DNA from 4 places in the Buttiauxella sp. JUb87 genome. Region 1 is predicted to be linked to each of the others. Evidence: predicted binding sites of a transcription regulator. Region 1 holds the regulator's gene; each other region holds the start of a gene.
The links. Region 1 encodes PurR, which represses purine synthesis genes. Its sites were predicted from a motif close to CANGCAAACGTTTGCNTG; they were not measured.
Positions count from the first base shown of each region.

Region 2: a site for PurR is predicted at 2,385-2,402, ahead of purE (5-(carboxyamino)imidazole ribonucleotide mutase). Genes of this name have one in related genera too.
Region 3: a site for PurR is predicted at 1,940-1,957, ahead of gltS (sodium/glutamate symporter). Genes of this name have one in related genera too.
Region 4: a site for PurR is predicted at 2,359-2,376, ahead of glyA (serine hydroxymethyltransferase). Genes of this name have one in related genera too.

Region 1 is NZ_SNVY01000001.1:601,541-606,904, forward strand. It holds gene EC843_RS02730 (C40 family peptidase) at 1-434, shown strand, start outside; gene sodB (superoxide dismutase [Fe]) at 566-1,147, shown strand; gene purR (HTH-type transcriptional repressor PurR) at 1,586-2,611, shown strand; gene punR (DNA-binding transcriptional activator PunR) at 2,650-3,561, opposite strand; gene punC (purine nucleoside transporter PunC) at 3,677-4,870, shown strand; gene cfa (cyclopropane fatty acyl phospholipid synthase) at 5,169-5,364, shown strand, end outside.
Region 2 is NZ_SNVY01000003.1:203,179-208,542, reverse strand. It holds gene EC843_RS13075 (MFS transporter) at 1-1,134, shown strand, start outside; gene EC843_RS13070 (glycoside hydrolase family 99-like domain-containing protein) at 1,156-2,283, shown strand; gene purE (5-(carboxyamino)imidazole ribonucleotide mutase) at 2,491-3,000, shown strand; gene purK (5-(carboxyamino)imidazole ribonucleotide synthase) at 2,997-4,061, shown strand; gene mnmH (tRNA 2-selenouridine(34) synthase MnmH) at 4,184-5,281, shown strand; gene ybbP (putative ABC transporter permease subunit YbbP) at 5,329-5,364, opposite strand, start outside.
Region 3 is NZ_SNVY01000011.1:90,796-96,159, reverse strand. It holds gene EC843_RS22230 (AsmA family protein) at 1-371, opposite strand, end outside; gene EC843_RS22225 (uracil-xanthine permease family protein) at 497-1,888, opposite strand; gene gltS (sodium/glutamate symporter) at 2,118-3,320, shown strand; gene recG (ATP-dependent DNA helicase RecG) at 3,325-5,364, opposite strand, start outside.
Region 4 is NZ_SNVY01000001.1:1,722,798-1,728,161, forward strand. It holds gene EC843_RS08065 (hypothetical protein) at 1-661, shown strand, start outside; gene EC843_RS24525 (hypothetical protein) at 661-834, shown strand; gene glyA (serine hydroxymethyltransferase) at 987-2,240, opposite strand; gene hmpA (NO-inducible flavohemoprotein) at 2,587-3,777, shown strand; gene glnB (nitrogen regulatory protein P-II) at 3,876-4,214, opposite strand; gene glrR (two-component system response regulator GlrR) at 4,264-5,364, opposite strand, start outside.

The sequences.
Region 1 (5,364 bases):
CGATTGCCGCTGCGCATAAAGTCCGGGTGCAAAAAGCACAGAAAACGGCGATGAACAAATTGATGGGCCAGATTGGCAAACCGTATCGCTGGGGTGGGACTTCACCGCGTACCGGTTTCGATTGCAGCGGTCTGGTTTATTACGCCTATAAAGATTTGGTGAAGTTCCGTATTCCACGCACTGCCAACGAAATGTATCACCTGCGTGATGCCTCTTCGGTGGATCGTGGTGAGCTGGAAACAGGTGACCTGGTATTCTTCCGTACACAAGGTCGCGGTACTGCGGATCACGTAGGCGTGTATGTAGGCAACGGTAAGTTCATTCAGTCTCCACGTTCTGGCAGGGATATCCAAATCACTTCCTTGAGCGAAGATTACTGGCAACGCCACTATGTTGGCGCTAAACGTGTCATGACCTCCAAAACCATTCGTTAAAAATTCGTCGAAAATCTGCGCCTGCCCTTCATTGGGCAGGCGTGTTCCTCTTTTGCTTACCCTTTCAATTTGTTACCCTAAACCCGCACTAAAAGTGTTGTCTAGATGTAAACAATAATAAGGAGTTAGCAATGTCGTTCGAACTACCTGCACTACCGTATGCAAAAGATGCTTTAGCACCGCATATCTCCGCCGAAACCCTGGAATACCATTACGGTAAACACCATCAAACCTATGTCACTAACCTGAATAATCTGGTTAAAGGCAGCGCGTTTGAGGGTAAAACCCTCGAAGAGATCGTTCGTACTTCCGAAGGTGGCGTATTTAACAACGCCGCTCAGGTCTGGAACCACACTTTCTACTGGAACTGCCTGGCACCAAATGCTGGCGGCGAGCCAACTGGCGAACTGCTGGAAGCCATCAATAAATCTTTTGGTAGCTTCGCTGAGTTCAAGCAGCAATTTACTGATGCTGCTATCAAGAACTTCGGTGCTGGCTGGACATGGCTGGTTAAACAGGAAGATGGCGCATTAGCGATTGTTTCTACCTCTAACGCTGGCACCCCACTGACGACTGCAGCTAAACCGCTGTTGACTGTGGATGTGTGGGAACATGCGTACTACATCGACTACCGCAATGCTCGTGCTGGCTACCTTGAGCATTTCTGGGCGCTGGTGAACTGGGCGTTTGTTGCGAAGAATTTAGCAGCTTAATGCAAAAGTAAATGGGCCGCGATTTGCGGCCCATCTTGATCAAAGCGTAAAAATCAGTGCAGTACGGCAGTTAGTGCGCCGAAAACAATCAAAGCCAAAACAATTACCGTCGTCGTGATTGAAAATTTCAAATCGGTGCTCATCATTAAACTCCTTTTATATCCATACAATCGATGTGTCAGGGTGATTTTCCCACAACCAGAGATAAAAATCCTCCAGGTTTTAATCTGATATCAATTTTCCCTCTTCCACTTTTCGCCTGGATAGGCCAAAATCCCTCGCTAATTTGTTGCGTATCGTCAATTCAATGCCCTCCTCCCGTTTTATGTCGCAATCCCGGCATACCTGCAACCATCATGTTGCCTGTGGAGTCAGCGTACGCAAACGTTTAACATAATAGCAATCAAGGGTTTACGATATAGCCCGGAGTGAATTTTAATGGCGACAATCAAGGACGTGGCGAAGCGCGCAAACGTTTCCACTACAACCGTATCACATGTGATTAACAAAACCCGTTTTGTGGCGGAAGAAACGCGCAATGCGGTGTGGGCAGCAATTAAAGAATTGCACTACTCGCCAAGCGCCGTAGCACGAAGCCTGAAAGTTAATCACACCAAAACGATTGGTCTGCTTGCCACTTCCAGTGAAGCACCCTATTTCGCCGAGATAATCGAAGCGGTGGAAAATAGCTGCTTTGAAAAAGGCTACACCCTGATTTTGGGCAACGCGCACAACAACTTTGAAAAGCAGCGCGCTTACTTATCGATGATGGCACAAAAGCGTGTCGATGGCCTGTTAGTGATGTGCTCTGAATATCCTGAATCATTGCTCACCATGCTTGAAGAGTACCGTCACATCCCTATGGTGGTGATGGACTGGGGCGAGGCTCGTGCCGATTTCACCGACTCCGTGGTCGATAACGCTTTCCACGGCGGTTATCTTGCTGGACGTTATTTGATTGAACGCGGCCACCGCGAAATTGGCGCCATTCCCGGGCAAATGGAACGTAACACCGGTGGCGGCCGCCATGCAGGCTTTATGAAAGCACTGGAAGAAGCGGGAATTTCCATTCCGGAAAACTGGATTGTTCAGGGTGACTTTGAACCTGAATCAGGTTACCGCGCCATGCAGCAGATCATCGGCCAGTCTCATCGCCCAACAGCGGTATTCTGTGGCGGCGACATTATGGCGATGGGTGCTATTTGCGCTGCTGATGAAATGGGGCTGCGCGTGCCGCAGGATATTTCCGTTATCGGTTACGACAACGTACGCAACGCGCGTTACTTCTCACCAGCATTGACCACCATCCACCAGCCGAAAGATTCGCTAGGGGAAACGGCGTTTAATATGCTGCTGGATAGAATCGTCAACAAACGCGAAGAGTCGCAGTCGATTGAGGTTCACCCGCGTCTGATTGAACGCCGCTCTGTGGCTGATGGCCCGTTTCGCGATTATCGCCGCTAAGTGTGTGTCGGATGTCGCGCAAGCGACATCCAGCAGACTTACAGCGGCTCCTGTAACCACTCCTGATTCATCGTGTCACTATCGCCTAAGTAATCCAACAGCCAGGCCAACGCTGGCGATGCATCGTTTTGCTGCCATGTCAGGCAACATGCCGCGTCAGGGAATGGATTATCCAGCGTTAATTCGCGCCATTTCCCTGAAGCAACCCACGGTTTGGCAATATGTAACGGCACCATGCCGATACACAACCCCGCGCTCAAGCAATCCGAACCGGACGCCCAATCAGGCACTACCACGCGGCGCTGGTTATCTAACAGCCAGGTAATTCGTTTTGGTAATGAACGCGAAGTATCTTCCAGAACTAGCGATGGCCAGGCACGCAGGTCATCATCGCTTAACGTCCCGTCGCACTGTGCCAGTGGGTGCGAGGAAGCCACCACGCAACGCCAGCTCAACGTTCCCATATCACGGAAGGCATAACGCCCCCCAACCGGAATCGCCTGAGTCGCGCCAATCGCCACTTCTACGCGTCCATCCGCCAGCGCATCCCACACGCCGTTGAACACTTCCTGAAAGATACGTAATTCGATATCAGGAAAATGGCGATAGAAATCCAGCACCAGTTGCCGCGTTCGCTCCGGTTTTACAATGTTATCAACTGCAATCGCCAGGTGACCGCGCCATCCATTGGCGATCTGTTGGCACTGTTGCCGTGTCGTCATCATTTTTTTGATAACAGAGCGGCCTTCTTTGAGAAAAAAGACGCCAGCAGGGGTTAATTCAACATCCCGATGACGACGTTCGAATAGCGGAACGGCTAACCAATCTTCGAGTTGCCGCACCGTATAACTAATGGCAGACGGAACGCGGTGCAACTCTTGTGCTGCACCGCTGAAGCTGCCATTGCGCGCTACCGCATCGATGACTTCCAGCGAGTATTCTGACCACATTTCTTTGCTCACAAATTTTTTGAACGCAACCTACAAATATTAGCGTTTCACAAGCGTAATTGCACTCCGTACACTCTCGCGGCGATTAACCTGCAAGATAAAACAAGAGAAAATTATGCAACCATCAAAAGGATTTCTTATCTGGCTGGCCGGATTAAGTGTGCTGGGGTTCCTCGCCACAGACATGTATCTGCCTGCTTTCGCTGCCATTCAGCAAGATTTACAGACCGACGCCTCTGCCGTCAGTGCCAGCCTGAGTCTGTTCCTTGCCGGCTTTGCGTTTGCCCAGTTGATGTGGGGTCCATTGTCAGACCACTTCGGTCGTAAACCGGTATTACTGGCGGGTTTGAGCCTGTTCGCCATCGGTTGTATTGGCATGCTGTGGGTTGAAAGCGCCACCGCGCTACTGGTACTGCGTTTTGTTCAGGCGGTTGGCGTCTGTTCTGCGGCCGTCAGTTGGCAAGCTTTGGTGACCGATTACTATCCGGCGAATCGCGCTAACCGTATTTTCGCCACCATTATGCCACTGGTTGGCTTGTCTCCGGCGTTGGCACCGCTGCTCGGTAGCTGGATTTTGACTCACTTTGACTGGCAGGCGATTTTCGCCACTCTGTTTGCCATCACGCTGGTGCTGATGATCCCGACTTTACGTCTGAAACCCCGCACTCAGCACCATCCGCAAACCGAAGATAATAAAGTCAGCTTTACCTCTTTGCTGCGCTCACGCGTGTACAGCGGGAACGTATTGATTTATGCCGCCTGCTCCGCCAGCTTCTTTGCCTGGCTGACCGGTTCGCCATTCATTCTTAACGATATGGGTTATAGCCCGGCGGTTATTGGCCTGAGTTATGTGCCGCAAACCATCGCCTTCTTGATTGGCGGCTACGGCTGCCGTAGCGCGCTGCAAAAATGGCAAGGCAAGCAAATGTTGCCATGGTTACTTGCGCTCTACACCCTGAGCATTTTCGGTACCTGGGGTGTGGCGGTCAGCGGCCATGCCAGCCTCACGCTGCTATTGATTCCATTCTGCGTGATGGCGATTGCTAATGGTGCGATTTACCCGATCGTCGTTGCTTCAGCCTTGTTGCCATTCCCACAGGCCACCGGTAAAGCAGCTGCATTGCAAAATACGCTGCAATTAGGTTTGTGCTTCCTGGCAAGTTTGATGGTGTCATGGTTGGTCGCAACCCCGTTGTTGACCACCACCAGCGTCATGCTGGTGACCATCGTCTTAGCCATGTTGGGCTACTTGCTGCAACGCCGTAGTCATGTCAAAGTCTGGCAACCTGCTGAATCCGATGCACATTAATGTATCGTTTGCGTGACAGCAATGTAGTTAGCTTGCTAACAATATTTCATTGAATCACCGCCTGGGCGAGCCTATACTTATTTACGGCTTGACCGTCAGCACAATAATAATGACGTTTTGACGGGAGCCTTTGTGCTCCCGTTTGTTGTTTTAGAAGCTTTTTTTGTGGGCTCTCGCCCCCCTTTCTCTGTTCTACGTCGGATATCAGGCTCGCGGTATTTTCCGTGACATTTCTCACATGCCCAAAATAGCGTCTACGCTGTTTTAAGGTTCCTCTCACAATGGTGATGGAGAAGCTATGAGTTCATCGTGTATAGAAGAAGTCAGCATAAGAAATAACCCGTGGTATCGAATCGTGAGCGAAATGCTCACGCAGGCTGGCGTGGAAATTAACGGCCCGCGCCCTTTCGATATCCAGGTTAAGCATCCCGATTTTTTTAAGCGCGTGCTGCAAGAAGGCACCCTCGGGCTGGGTGAAAGCTATATGGACGGCT
Region 2 (5,364 bases), on a different contig from region 1:
ACAGCAGGGCAAATCGGTATTTTCTCCGGTGTATTAACACTCTGTATTGCCCTGGGGGCTTTTTTCGGCGGCCGTTTAGGCGACATGTTCGGCAGAAAAAAAATATTCATCACCACAATGGCAATGATTGTCGTTGGCGCATTGCTAATGGCATTCGGTCGAACATTTCCCCTCTTACTTCTCGGCACTCTTTTATTGGGTCTGGCGACAGGTGCAGATTTACCGGTTTCTCTGGCGACCATCTCGGAGGCGGCAACGGATAAAAATCGCGGGAAAATTATTGGACTGTCTAATCTTTTGTGGGCTGGCGGCGTAAGCGTATCAATGGCCATCGCTTCAGTAGTCGGCAGTTGGGGCATTTTAGGCGCGCAAATTCTTTACTTCCATATTGGAATTACTGGTATCGCATTATTAATCCTGCGCTCGCTTATCCCTGAATCTCCCCTGTGGTTGGCCGCACACCATGAACGCCTCTGTGGAGTAAAAACGATTCGCGCCCAAACAGCCTCATTCAAAGATTTATTTAACAGAAAATATCTCACTCCGTTTATCGCACTTTGTCTTTTCTATATGTTGACTAACCTGGCGGCTAACACCAGTGGGCAATTTGGTGCATATATTGCCGTTAATATCGTCGGTATACCGATTGAAACCCACTCATTTTGGAGCTTATTAATGCTTCCGGTATGTATTGTCTCTGGGGTTGCCTTTATGAAACTGGTTGATACTCCCAAAAGAATGACCGGATTTATTGTTGGCGCATTTTTCTATACCGCAGGGTTTGTTATGCCGGTTTTATTTAACTTTGCACCGTTCTCCTGGTTCTGCGCCATGTTATTTACCAGCACAGGGGCCGGACTGGCATTTGAAGGCATTATGAAAGTATGGTCGCAGGAATCATTTCCCACGATGTTACGCTCAACGGCGCAGGGCATCATCGTTGCGGTATCCAGGCTGACCTGCGGGCTACTGGCATTTGTGACCCCCTTATTACTCGAAATGGGAACAACTTTTTTATATACCGTCCTCTCATGTATGGCCGGTGTCGGTATGGTTATCGGTTGGCTCTGCTTTCATGGCAACCAGCGCAATGAGTTTAATTCCGAGGCAGATATTATTCAAAACCATCATTAATACGTAAAAGGACTGACGATAATGCAAAGAAAATATGAAGTGGCTGCATATTATTTCCCCAATTTCCACTGTGATCCCAAAGTAGAGCAATGGCACGGCAAAGGTTGGACCGAATGGGAACTGGTGAAAAATGCTACCCCACGGTTTGTCGGCCATATGCAACCCAAAGTGCCGCTATGGGGTTATGAAGATGAAGCTGACCCAGTGGTTATGGAAAAGAAAATTAGCGCAGCCGCCGGGCACGGGATCTCTGCCTTTATCTTTGACTGGTACTGGCACCAGGAGGGGCCATTTCTTGAACGCTGTCTTGACGAAGGCTATTTAAACGCCGCCAACAATAGTGATGTTAAATTTGCCATTATGTGGGCCAACCATGACTGGCTGGAGATTCATCCGGCTACCCGTTATCAGCCTTACCCAACCCGCCTCACGGGGGCTGTCTCCGAGCAGATATTTATAGATGCAACCGAGCATATTATTGAACGCTATTTCACTCATCCTTCTTACTGGAAGTTAGACGGGAAATTTTATTTTTCGATTTACGAGATGATGAGCCTGGTTAAAGGCCTGGGTGGGCTGAGCAATACCAAAAGAGTGCTGGAGGATTTTCGAGCAAAAATTCGCGCGCGCGGGCTGGGCGAGTTGCATCTCAATGCCGTGGTATGGGGCATAGAAACCTTACCAACCGAAAATACGCTTATCGATGCTGATAAGGTGATTGAGTATCTGGGAATTGACAGCGTGACCAGCTACGTGTGGGTTCATCATATTACACCGGGTCATTTTCCTGATTGCCCCTACAACGAGATCCGCGAATGCGCCAAAGCAGAACATGCACGCCTGAGCAGCCAACACGCGCTCCCTTATATCCCCAACGTAACAGTCGGCTGGGATTCTTCCCCCAGAACGGTGCAAACCGACTGCTTCGATGACATTGGCTATCCCTGGTTCCCGGTGTATACGGATAATTCCCCTGCGGAATTCGAAAAGGCGCTGCAGGACGTTAAGAACTTTATGGATACAGAAAAATCGGTATTTCCCGTTTGTACGATCAACGCGTGGAACGAATGGACGGAAGGGAGCTATCTCGAGCCAGACACCGTTAATGGTTTTAGCTACTTAGCAGCCGTCAAAAAAGTATTTAGCTAAAGTAATGTATCCAGAGGCGCTACCCGGTGCGGAATTTTATTTCCGCATCGTTCTCACTTTTATCATGTCAGGAAACAGGACATTCTGGCGTTAACAATCGCCACGCAACCGTTTTCCTTGCTGCATGTTCATGCTATTCTCTGAGCCCTTCTGACCGACCGAGCCACGTTCGGTGATGTTTGCATACCCACAGGAGTTTTGAGACGCATGTCCTCCAACCAGACCCCGGCGCGTATCGCCATTGTCATGGGTTCCAAAAGTGACTGGGCCACCATGCAGTTTGCCGCAGAAATCCTCACCGCCCTTAATGTCCCACACCACGTTGAAGTGGTTTCCGCACACCGCACTCCCGATAAACTCTTCAGCTTTGCCGAACAGGCGAGCAGCAACGGTTATCAGGTGATTATTGCAGGTGCAGGCGGTGCGGCGCATTTACCGGGTATGATCGCGGCGAAAACCCTGGTTCCGGTGCTGGGTGTGCCAGTCCAGAGCGCGGCTTTAAGCGGCGTCGACAGTCTCTACTCTATTGTTCAAATGCCACGCGGTATTCCGGTTGGTACGCTGGCAATCGGCAAAGCCGGTGCGGCCAACGCTGCTTTACTGGCGGCGCAAATTCTCGCTCTGCACGATAAAGATCTCAATCAGCGCCTGGCAGACTGGCGTCAAAGCCAGACCGACGAAGTGCTGGAAAACCCGGACCCACGGGGTGAAGCATGAAACGCGTTTGCGTGTTGGGTAACGGCCAGTTAGGCAGAATGCTGCGCCAGGCGGGCGAACCGCTGGGCATCGCGGTTTATCCGGTGGGTCTTGACGCTGAACCTGAAGCCGTACCATTTGCGCAAAGTGTTATCACCGCAGAAATTGAGCGCTGGCCTGAAACCGCCCTCACCCGCGAACTGGCGCGCCACAATGCATTTGTGAACCGCGATGTTTTCCCGATTATCGCCGACCGTCTGACGCAAAAACAGCTGTTCGATAGACTCGAACTGGCGACCGCACCGTGGCAGTTGCTTTCCAGCCGCGACCAATGGGCTGACGTGTTCCACAACCTTGGCGAACTGGCGATTGTGAAGCGTCGCGTTGGCGGTTACGACGGACGCGGACAGTGGCGTTTGCGCAGCGATGAAACCAGCCAATTGCCCGATGAGTGCTACGGCGAGTGTATCGTTGAGCAAGGCATTAACTTTTCCGGCGAAGTTTCGCTGGTTGGCGCACGCGGGCATGACGGCAGCACGGTGTTTTATCCGCTAACTCACAACCTGCATCAGGACGGTATTCTGCGCACCAGCGTGGTTTTCCCGCAGGCAAACATTGAGCAACAGCAGCAAGCGGAAGCGATGCTTTCGGCAATTCTGCATGAGCTGAACTATGTCGGCGTGATGGCGATGGAGTGCTTCGTCACGCCTGCCGGGTTGCTGATTAACGAACTGGCACCGCGCGTGCACAACAGCGGCCACTGGACACAAAACGGCGCATCTATCAGCCAGTTTGAGCTGCATCTGCGCGCCATTGTTGATCTGCCGTTGCCGCAACCTGTCGTTAATTCACCGTCAGTAATGATCAACCTTATCGGTACCGATTTAAATTACGACTGGCTGAAACTGCCGTTGGTGCATTTACACTGGTACGACAAAGACGTGCGTGAAGGTCGTAAAGTCGGCCATCTCAATCTTAATGACAGCGATAACGACAGACTGGGCGCAACGCTTGAAGCGCTGGTGCCGTTGTTACCCGTGGAATACGCCAGTGGGATTGCCTGGGCGCAAAGCAAACTCTAATCACAGCGGCGGGTAGCGTTAAGCGCTTACCCGCCCTGCCATTCCAGCCCCTTCCTTTCTTTTTTGCATGCAAAAGCGCACAATCCCCAGCGTTTCTGGCCTCACTCGCTTTAAGGTTATCCATGCAAAACGCTCGTCCCAATACTCAACATTATGAACATCTGCTGCGCGCCGATATTCCGCTTATCGACGTGCGTGCGCCGGTTGAATTCGCTCAGGGAACAATGCCTGCCGCAGTAAATTTACCGTTGATGTCAGACGACGAACGTGTCGCGGTAGGCACTTGTTACAAGCAACACGGTCAACAAGCCGCGATTGAATTGGGCCACAGTCTGGTACATGGCGATATCCGCGAAGCCCGTTTAGAGAAGTGGCTGGAACAATGCCGCCAAAACCCACAAGGATACCTGTGTTGTGCCAGAGGCGGCCTGCGTTCCCACCTGGTTCAACAGTGGTTGTATGAAGCGGGTGTCGACTATCCGCTGGTTGAAGGTGGTTATAAAGCGCTGCGCCATTATGCGATGGGCGTGATTGAATCCCGCTCGCGCTGGCCGATGGTGCTGGTCAGTGGCAACACTGGCGGCGGCAAAACGATCCTTATCCGTTCACTGCCAACCGGCGTCGATCTTGAAGGGCTGGCACACCATCGTGGTTCGTCATTTGGCCGCACCATTGTCGAACAACCTTCGCAAACCAATTTCGAAAATAGCCTCGCAGTGACGTTACTCAAAAAAAGTGATGGCGCGGAAGTGACGTGGGTTGTCGAAGATGAAGGCCGAATGATTGGCTCGCGCCACATCCCGGAGTGTTTCAGAGAGCAGATGCAACGCTCACCGATTGTGGTGATTGAAGATCCCTTCGAGCAGCGTTTAGAGCGTCTAAAAACCGAATATTTCCTGCAAATGAGCGAAGCATTTTTGTCGGTAAGCGATGAAGAAACCGCATGGCTTAACTACGGCGAATATCTGCATCACGGCCTGTTTGCCATTCGCCGCCGTTTAGGGATGGAACGTTTTGCGCAGTTCAGCGCGCTGCTGGATGACGCGCTGGTTCAGCAACGAAAAACCGGTTCAGTAGATGGGCATCTGGCCTGGCTTTCGCCGCTGCTCGAAGAGTATTACGACCCGATGTACCGCTACCAGCTCAGCAAAAAAGCCGACAATATTGTGTTTCGTGGTGACTATCAGCAGGTAGAAGCCTGGCTTAACAACAATATTTAAATCAAACAGGCTAATGCCAAACACAACATTAGCCCGTGAATAACCCGCTACGAAGCGACAAACTGGCGGAATAACGCCTTACC
Region 3 (5,364 bases), on a different contig from region 1:
AGCATGTCGGCCTGGAAAGGCAGCGGCGCAGCATTAGGGCTGAGATTTAGCGTTCCGTTTTGCAACAGAATTTTGTCGAAGTGCATCGGCTCTGAAAACTGCCGGGAGCTCAGGTCGATATCAATATTTTGCGCCACTAATGTTGCAGGCTGGCCTTTGCGACCGAAAGTCACTTTCGTCAGCGTGAGGTGCGTGGGCGAAGCCAGGCGATGACTCATCTTTTCAAAAGAGAAATTGTAATCGCTCTTTTCATTGACCCAACTGCTAACCTGGGTGGCTCCCCAACGAGTTTGCAGCAAAAAATAGGCAGCTATTAGCGCAACAAATATGACGACCAATAACGCAGTGATCAGCTTTCCGAGAAATTTCATTGTCTTCCATCCCATGAAGTTTCGGTATGGGTGTTATGCCCCATTTACCGTTATAGCTCAAGGATGGGATTGTCAGGAGGGGTAACACGCGCTGGTGACAACAAATCACCAGCGCGTGAGGTACATCAATTTTTCTCAGGCGGGAAAATGAGGTTTAACACGATAGCGGTGATACCACCGGCCGCAATCCCGGAAGAGAGCAGCGTTTTCAACCAGTCAGGTGCAAATTGTAAAATTAACGGTTGTTGAGACACGCCCATCCCGACCGCCAGAGACAGCGCGATAATCATAATCGCACGGCGATTCAGTGGTTCGCGGGAAACAATACGCACACCAGAAGCGGCAATAGTGCCAAACATCACGATCGTCGCGCCGCCTAATACCGGCTCAGGAATGTGCTGGACAAACCCGCTTACTGCCGGGAACAAGCCGAGAACGATCAACATCAGTGCGACGACAAAACCGACGTAGCGGCTGGCAACGCCGGTAAGCTGAATCACGCCGTTGTTCTGGCCGAAGCAGGAGTTAGGGAAGGTATTGAATACCGCAGAAACACAGGAGTTCAGGCCATTAGCCAACACGCCACCTTTCAGGCGCTTCATATATAGAGGACCTGAAACTGGCTGCTCAGAAACGTCAGAAGTCGCGGTAATATCGCCAATGGTTTCCAGTGAGGTCACCATAAAGACCAGCATCAGCGGGATTAGCAGATTCCAGTCAATGCCCAGGCCGTAATACAACGGCGTTGGCACCATAATCAGTTCGGTGTTGGTTGACGGGGCAACATTCGGCAGCATGCCCATCGCCCAGGCCAGCGCATAACCCACTGCCATGGCGATAACCAGAGAAGCCACGCGCAAGTAAGCGTTGCGCTGGCGGTTTAGCAGAATGATGACCAGCAGCACAGCACCTGCCAGCAGCAGATTTTTTGGTGCGCCAAAGGTATGGTCGCTCATCGCGGCATAGCCACCGCCGATAGACGTCAGGCCAACCTGAATAAGAGAAAGGCCGATAATCATCACCACCACACCTGAAACCAGCGGGGTGATGATGCGGCGAGCCAGATGCAGGAAGCGCGATAACAGCATTTCGGTGCAGCTTGCGAGCATTAATGTGCCAAACAGGGCGGCCATCATGGTCGGAACATCGGCCCCGCCATTTTTCAATGCCATACCGCCCATAATTAACGGTGAAACAAAGTTAAAACTGGTGCCCTGAATAGACAGAAGCCCAGAGCCCACCGGGCCCCAGGCTTTAATCTGAATAATCGATGCCACGCCGGAGGCGAACAACGACATACTGATAATATGTTGGGTATCTTCGGCTGGAAGTCCCAGAGCCTGGCAAATCAACATCGCCGGTGTGATCACCGCAACAAACATCGCTAATAAGTGCTGACCGGCAGCAAAAAGAGTCTGTGGGAGAGGGGGTCTGTCCTCGAGGCGGTAAATCAATTCACTGGAACGAGCCTGAGCAACCGATTGCGCACCTTCAGACTCAACAGCATTAACAGACATCAGAAATTATCCCTTGCCGAAAAAACGGTGATTTTAACGGACTGGATGGTAAAAGCAAACGTTTGCTAACAATGTTTCTTAAGATAAAAATCACATATACCGAGCTTTTTATATAACTTTCGACTCTTTTTTGGTTAAAATCCGGCTACTGATTTTTCTAGAACCTGAAATTCCAGTGAAGGATAAATTAAAGCGTCTGTGAGAAATATGCGCAAACAGGAGCAATTCTATGTTTTATCTCGACACCCTTTCTACCCTTGTTGCTGCGACTCTCGTGTTGTTACTGGGCCGAAAAATGGTCCATACCATACCGCTATTAAAAAAATACACTATCCCTGAACCTGTAGCGGGTGGGTTGTTAATCGCCCTGGCCTTACTGGTGCTCAAAAAAAGCGTCGGCTGGGAATTTGAATTTGATATGAGTCTGAAAGACCCATTGATGCTGGCTTTCTTTGCCACCATCGGTCTGAATGCCAACCTTTCCAGCTTGCGTGCAGGCGGCAAAGTTGTCGGTATTTTCCTGATCGTGGTAGTAGGTTTGCTGGTGATGCAAAACGCCATCGGTATTGGTATGGCGAGCCTGTTAGGTCTTGACCCGTTAATGGGCTTACTGGCAGGTTCCATTACCCTGTCTGGTGGCCACGGTACCGGTGCGGCGTGGAGTAAATTATTTAGCGAGCGTTATGGTTTCCAGAACGCCACCGAAGTTGCGATGGCTTGCGCAACATTTGGTTTGGTACTGGGTGGTTTGATTGGCGGGCCGGTGGCGCGTTACCTGGTCAAACACTCATCCACACCTGATGGCACGCCAGAAGATAGCGTAGATCCAACGGCCTTCGAAAAACCTGCGGTTGGGCGCATGATCACCTCTATGGTGCTGATTGAAACTATCGCGATGATTGCTATCTGCCTTACTACTGGCAAGTTTGTAGCGCATCTTATTCAAGGCACCAGCTTTGAATTACCGACGTTCGTTTGTGTGCTATTTATTGGGGTTATCCTAAGCAATACACTCTCACTGCTCGGCTTCTATCGGGTATTTGAACGCGCGGTTTCCGTGCTGGGGAACGTTTGTTTGTCTCTGTTCCTCGCTATGGCGCTGATGAGCCTGAAGCTGTGGGAACTGGCGTCACTGGCGTTGCCAATGTTGGCAATTCTGACGGTGCAAACCATCTTTATGGCGCTATATGCGATTTTCGTGACGTATCGCTTGATGGGTAAAAACTATGATGCAGCGGTACTTGCCGCGGGCCATTGTGGTTTTGGCCTTGGGGCAACACCAACGGCTATCGCCAATATGCAGGCGATTACCGAGCGTTTTGGCCCGTCACACATGGCGTTTCTGGTGGTTCCGATGGTTGGCGCGTTCTTTATTGATATCGTCAACGCGATAGTCATCAAGCTGTACCTGATGCTGCCAATCTTTGGCTAAGCAATCAGGCGTTTGAATAGCGTTCCGTTTCAGGCATCCAGCGTTCGATGAGCGCGGTTGCCTGTTGCGGATAGCGTTCATGGATATGGCGTGCAAGGCGCTGCACTTCAGGAATCATCGCCTGGTCGCGCAGTAAATCTGCCACTTTAAACTCGGCATTCCCTGTCTGACGCGTACCGAGTAATTCCCCCGGCCCACGAATTTCCAAATCTTTTTGTGCAATCACAAAACCATCGTTGCTGTCGCGCAGCACCTGTAAACGCAGTTGCGCAGTTTTTGACAGCGGCGATTTGTACAGCAACACACAATGGGATGCAACGGCCCCACGTCCCACACGGCCGCGCAGTTGGTGGAGTTGTGCAAGCCCGAGGCGCTCAGGGTTTTCGATAATCATCAGGCTGGCATTTGGGACATCAACGCCCACTTCAATGACCGTTGTAGCGACTAAAAGATGAATCGACCCTTCTTTGAAAGCCTGCATAACGGCCTGCTTTTCTTGCGGCTTCATGCGCCCATGGACCAGGCCAATATTCAGATTCGGCAGGGCAGTTTTTAGCTCGTCCCATGTCACTTCTGCAGCCTGTGCTTCCAGTAATTCCGACTCTTCAATCAGCGTACAAACCCAGTATGCCTGTCGGCCTTCATCACTACATGCCCCACGTACACGGTCGATAATATCGTTGCGGCGCGAGTCAGGAATGGCAACCGTGGTGACTGGCGTACGGCCTGGTGGCAGTTCGTCGATTGTCGACGTGTCCAGATCGGCATAGGCTGTCATCGCGAGGGTTCGTGGGATTGGCGTCGCAGTCATAATGAGTTGATGCGGATGGAATCCCTGGATCTGGCCTTTTTCCCACAGCGCCAGGCGCTGATGGACGCCAAAGCGATGCTGTTCATCAATGATGACCAGTGCGAGTTGAGAGAATTGCACCTGTTCCTGGAAAATTGCATGCGTTCCCACCACCATCGACACTTGTCCGCTGGCGATGGCATCTTGTTGGGCGATTCGCGCTTTACCTTTTTGCTTACCGGCAAGCCAGCCCACCTCAATACCCAATGGCGCAAACCACTGGCGGAAATTATTGGCGTGCTGCTCGGCGAGCAATTCCGTCGGTGCCATCAAGCCAACTTGTTTGCCATGCGCAATCGCCCGCAATGCGACAAGTGCTGCAACCAGCGTTTTGCCCGAACCCACATCGCCTTGCACCAGACGCATCATCGGCACATCCAGCGCCATATCATGTTCAATTTCTGCCACCACTCGTTCTTGCGCACCCGTTGGTTTAAACGGAAGGGCAGCCAGCAGTTGGTTTTTTAATTCATCATGATTATGCAGGGGCAATGCATGATAACGCTGAGCACCCGCCCGGAGTGCGAGCATGCTGAGGTTATGCGCCAGTAATTCTTCAAGGATTAAGCGCTGCTGAGCAGGGTGCTTCCCGGTTTCCAGATCGGCTAACTGCATGGTCGGTGGCGGGCGATGCAAAGTACGCAATGCTTCCGGGAGGCTCATCATCCCCTTGCTCAAATCCGCCGGGAGTAATTCGGTGATAGCGCAGGTATCCAGCAACTCCAGTGCCTGGTCGGTCAGTTTGCGCAGAGTCGCCTGGCGAATGCCTTCCGTCGTGGGGTAAACCGGCGTCAGAGTTTCCTGCAATTCAGGGGTACTGAGATCGCCCTGAACGCGGTATTCCGGATGAATCATCTCCGCGCCGTGCGTCCCGCGCTTTGCTTCGCCATAAGCGAGCACACGTTTACCGGTTGCGAGGCTGTTTTTCATCGCCGCATTGAAGTTGAAAAACCGCATGGTCAGGATGCCGGTGCCGTCAGAAATCTGGCAGGTCATCATGCGGCGGCGACCAAAACTGATATTGCAGTTCAGCACTTCACCTTCCACCGTGGCATGAGTGCCCGGCATCAGGTCATTTATGGGGTAGAGATGCGTGCGGTCTTCGTAACGAAGCGGCAGGTGGAGCAGGAGATCTTGAATGGTGTACAGGCCAATTTTGGCCAGTTTGCCGCTCTGGCTGGCACCCACTCCGGC
Region 4 (5,364 bases), 1.1 Mb from region 1:
AACGCGTGGCTTTATCCTCGGTGATAAGCGTACCTTTTCGTTCCCGGAGATGAGCGCTCGTCGTCTGCGAGTTCAGTTTGAAAACCACGAAGGGAACCTTAACGCGCCTGAAATTGAGGTTTATCAGCACACCACGGCAGTCCCCGCCATGCACATCGTGCAGGAAAGTATTGCGCCGGGCAGCGAACGGACAGACATGCAGGGCGAGCAGCAATTGATGCAGACCTTCACCCTGCAACAGCCCGATCTGCCAAAGCTCGATTTTTGGTTGTTTGAACGCTACGTGGATGCGGTGCCAGGAGATAACTTCCGGATTCAGATTGTCTTGCTCGATAGCAAAGGTAACCCGGCACAAACGCTGTTTTCGGCAGCCCTGCCACCGTTTAATCTGCCGTCCAGGCCGGCGGTTTACTCCCTCTGGCCGCGTCTGACGGGGTTGGATATCCATAAACGCTATGCGCTGATTTTCAGCTCACAGGGATCAACCTCTCAACCTACGGGAAAAAACAGTTACAGCCTCTGGGTAAGCACAAATAATCCCTACGCCAACGGAGAACTTCGCCATTCTGTGGACAACGGAAAAACCTGGCAGACTGCTACCAACCAGGATTTGTTATTTGCCCTTTATAGCCGCGCGCCTTTCAAATCAGGAGTGAAGTGATGTTCAAAGCAGGAGTCATACTTTGCGGGATATTATTAAGCGGATGTGCCGCCCAGACCGTTAACACGCCACCGCCGATGTCGCCAATGGACGAGTGTAACCAGGCAACAAAAAATGGCGATACCGTGACTATTGCTGAGAAATGTTCGGCAATTACGCGCGATCGGCAGTAACGCTAAAAACAACAAAGCCCACATGATGTGGGCTTTCAGATTGCTGACAAAGGGTGATAAATGTGTTTTGTAGGGTGGATAAGCGTTAGCGTCATCCACCAGTTGTGTCGGATGACGCTGCGCTTATCCGACCTACTCTTACAAGTCTGGGATTATGCGTAAACAGGCAAACGTGCGCAGATATCCAGAACTTTTTGCTTAGTGCGTTCGATAACCGCTTCGTCGTTGATGCTATCCAGCACATCACACATCCAGCCAGCCAGTTCACGAACGTCAGCTTCAGTGAAGCCACGACGAGTCACCGCAGGGGTACCGATACGGATACCGGAAGTCACAAACGGGCTCTTCGGATCGTTTGGTACGCTGTTCTTGTTGACGGTGATGTTCGCACGACCCAATGCAGCATCGGCTTCTTTACCGGTCAGGTTTTTATCAACCAAGTCCAGCAGGAACAGGTGGTTGTCAGTACCGCCAGACACCACTTTGTAGCCACGCTCCAGGAACACAGCAACCATCGCTTTCGCGTTTTTAGCCACTTGCTGCTGGTAAGTTTTGAACTCTGGCTCCATCGCTTCTTTCAGTGCGACAGCTTTACCCGCGATGACGTGCATCAGTGGGCCGCCCTGCGCGCCTGGGAATACTGCAGAGTTCAGTTTCTTGTACAGCTCTTCGCTGCCGCCTTTAGCGAGGATCAAACCACCGCGTGGGCCTGCCAGCGTTTTGTGCGTAGTGGTAGTCACAACGTGAGCATGTGGAACCGGGTTCGGGTAAACGCCTGCGGCAATCAGACCCGCAACGTGTGCCATATCAACGAACAGTTTCGCGTCAACCATGTCGGCGATTTCACGCATTTTTGCCCAGTCAACCACACCAGAATAAGCAGAGAAACCACCGATGATCATTTTCGGTTTGTGTTCTTTGGCTTGTTTTTCCAGATCTGCGTAATCGATATGACCGGATTCATCGATACCGTAAGGAACGATGTTGTACAGCTTGCCGGAGAAGTTAACCGGAGAGCCGTGAGTCAGGTGGCCGCCGTGCGCCAGGTTCATACCCAGAACGGTGTCGCCTGGTTCCAGCAGCGTGGTGTAGACCGCGAAGTTAGCCTGTGAACCTGAGTGCGGCTGCACGTTAGCGTAATCAGCGCCGAACAGCTCTTTTGCACGGTCGATAGCCAATTGCTCAACCACGTCAACATATTCGCAACCGCCGTAGTAGCGTTTGCCTGGGTAGCCTTCTGCATATTTGTTGGTTAACTGAGAACCCTGAGCCTGCATCACGCGCGGGCTGGTGTAGTTTTCGGAGGCGATCAGTTCAATGTGCTCTTCCTGACGTACTTTTTCTTGCTCCATAGCCTGCCACAGTTGGGCATCATAATCGGCAATGTTCATTTCACGCTTTAACATCCGCATCTCCTAAACTCAGCTAACAGTAAAAATTTACAGCAACGAGGGTGCCCTTTTGGGCGACGGGCAACAGTGTAAACCGAAACAGTGCTGGGTGATAGGCCTTGACAGAGGTTTTTACGCAAACGATTGGCTTGGCGTCCTGCAAGGGTTTGAAGGGGAAAGTGGCAAGCTATTTCAGCGGATATTAATTCATCATCAACATGCATAAATTTCACGTTCTGTGAGCCGAATCGACTCAGTCAGTATCCATTTACAATGTAGTGCTTTTTTTTTAGCGGAGAGTTTTATAAGATGTATTTTAAATGCAATATTAAATTTTAATGTCAGAAAATGGAGCTATACCATGCTTGATGCCCAGACTATCGCTGTTGTGAAATCCACCATTCCCCTGCTTGCAGCAACCGGCCCAAAACTTACCGCACACTTTTACGATCGTATGTTCAGCCATAACCCTGAGCTAAAAGAGATCTTCAATATGAGTAACCAGCGCAATGGCGATCAGCGTGAAGCGCTGTTTAATGCCATCTGTGCTTATGCGACGAATATTGAAAATCTGGCGGTGTTACTGCCTGCGGTAGAAAAAATCGCCCAGAAGCACACCAGTTTCCAGATTAAACCTGAGCAGTACGACATCGTCGGCGGCCACCTGTTAGCAACGCTGGATGAGCTGTTCAGCCCAGGCCAGGAAGTGCTGGATGCGTGGGGCAAGGCGTATGGCGTGCTGGCGGGTGTGTTTATCAACCGTGAAGCGGAAATCTACCAGGATAACGCGGCGAAAAATGGCGGCTGGGAAGGCACGCGTGCTTTCCGCATTGTGGCAAAAGAGCCGCAAAGCCAGCTTATCACCAGTTTTGAATTTGCACCCGTGGATGGCAAACCGGTCGCGGATTATCAGCCTGGCCAATACCTCGGCGTGTGGCTGAAACCAGAAGGGTTCCCGCATCAGGAAATTCGCCAGTATTCACTGACCCGCAAGCCAGATGGTAAAAGCTATCGCATTGCGGTGAAACGTGAAGACCAGGGCCAGGTTTCAAGCTGGTTGCACAATCACGCACAAGTAGGCGATGAACTGCATCTTGCCGCTCCGGCGGGTGATTTCTTTATGGACGTCAACGCACAAACTCCAGTGACGTTGATTTCCGCAGGCGTCGGCCAGACCCCGATGCTGGCGATGCTGGATACGCTGGCGAAAAATGCCCACCACGCCCCTGTAAACTGGTTCCACGCCGCAGAGCATGGCGACGTGCATGCGTTTGCCGACGAAGTGAATGTGCTGGGTGCGCAGTTGCCACGTTTTGATAGCCACGTGTGGTACCGCACACCGAGCGCGGACTGCCGTGCACAGTCAAAATTCGATAGCGAAGGCTTGATGGATTTGGTTGCACTGGAGAGCAAAATCAATACGCCGGATATGCAGTTTTACCTCTGCGGCCCGGTGAGCTTTATGCGTTTTGCGGCGGAGCAGTTAGTGACGTTGGGCGTTGAGCAGAGCCGAATTAACTATGAGTGTTTTGGCCCGCATAAGGTGATGTGATTTTCCCCTCACCCCGACCCTCTCCCCAAAGGGGCGAGGGAGAAAAGAAAATCCCCTCTCCTGAGGGAGAGGGTTAGGGTGAGGGCAAACGATGCGGATTAAATCGCGGCGTCGTCTTCTTCCCCAGTACGGATACGCACCACGCGCGCCACGTCAAAGACAAAGATTTTACCATCGCCGATTTTACCGGTTTGCGCGGTACGAATAATGGTGTCCACGCAGGTATCGACGATATCGTCGGTCACGACAATTTCAATTTTCACTTTCGGCAGGAAGTCCACCATGTACTCAGCACCACGGTACAGTTCGGTATGCCCTTTCTGACGACCAAAACCTTTAACTTCCGTGACCGTCATGCCGGTGATGCCAACTTCTGCCAGCGCTTCGCGCACGTCATCCAGTTTGAACGGTTTAATAATCGCATCAATTTTTTTCATAATTCTCTCTGTCATCCCGCACTTCGTCGATTGCTCAAACTACCACAGACTACTCTTTAAAGTCATTGGCATCGAGTTCATGCCGTGAGAGTAGTTTGTAGAATTCTGTCCGGTTACGCCCCGCGATGCGTGCCGCTTGAGTGACATTTCCCTTGGTCATTTGCAGCAATTTGCGCAGGTAATTCAGCTCAAACTGATTACGCGCTTCGACAAAAGTCGGCAGTGCGGTGTTTTCCCCTTCCAGCGCCTGTTGAACCAACGCTTCGCTGATAACCGGAGCGGAAGTCAGGGCCACGCACTGTTCAATCACGTTGACTAACTGGCGCACGTTACCCGGCCAGCTTGCTGCCATCAGGCGTTTCATGGCGTCGGTCGAGAAACTACGCACGAAAGGTTTATGGCGATCGGCTGATTGCCGTAACAGGTGATTTGCCAGCAACGGTACATCTTCGGCGCGTTCATGCAGTGCCGGGATCTTGAGACTCACCACATTCAGGCGATAGAACAAGTCTTCACGAAACTCGCCGCGCTCCATCGCTTTGGGTAAATCACGGTGAGTTGCCGACAGGATACGTACGTCGATATCGAGGTCGCGATTACTGCCCAATGGGCGCACTTTGCGTTCCTGCAACACACGTAACAATTTAACCTGTAACGGGATCGGCATATCGCCAATCTCATCAAGAAACAATGTCCCGCCTTCTGCCGCCTGGAACAGCCCTTCTCTGCTGCTGACTGCGCCGGTGAATGCGCCGCGTGAATGGCCGAACAGTTCAGATTCCAGCAATTGTTCCGGCAACGCGCCACAGTTAATGGCGATAAAGGCCTTTTTGCTGCGTGGGCTGGCGTTATGAATCGCCTGGGCGAGAATTTCTTTACCAGTACCGCTTTGCCCGTTAATCAGCACGCTAACATCAGACTGCGCGACCATGCGTGCTTGTTCCAGTAAACGCTGCATGACTGGGTTGCGGGTGACGATAGTATCGCGCCACATTTCATCTCCGGCGATGTGCGAGTGCGACAACGCATCGTCGATGGCTTTGTAGAGCGCGTCTTTATCAACGGGTTTGGTCAGGAAGCTAAAAACACCCTGCTGTGTGGCGGCAACCGCGTCAGGAATAGAGCCGTGGGCGGTCAAAATAATGACCGG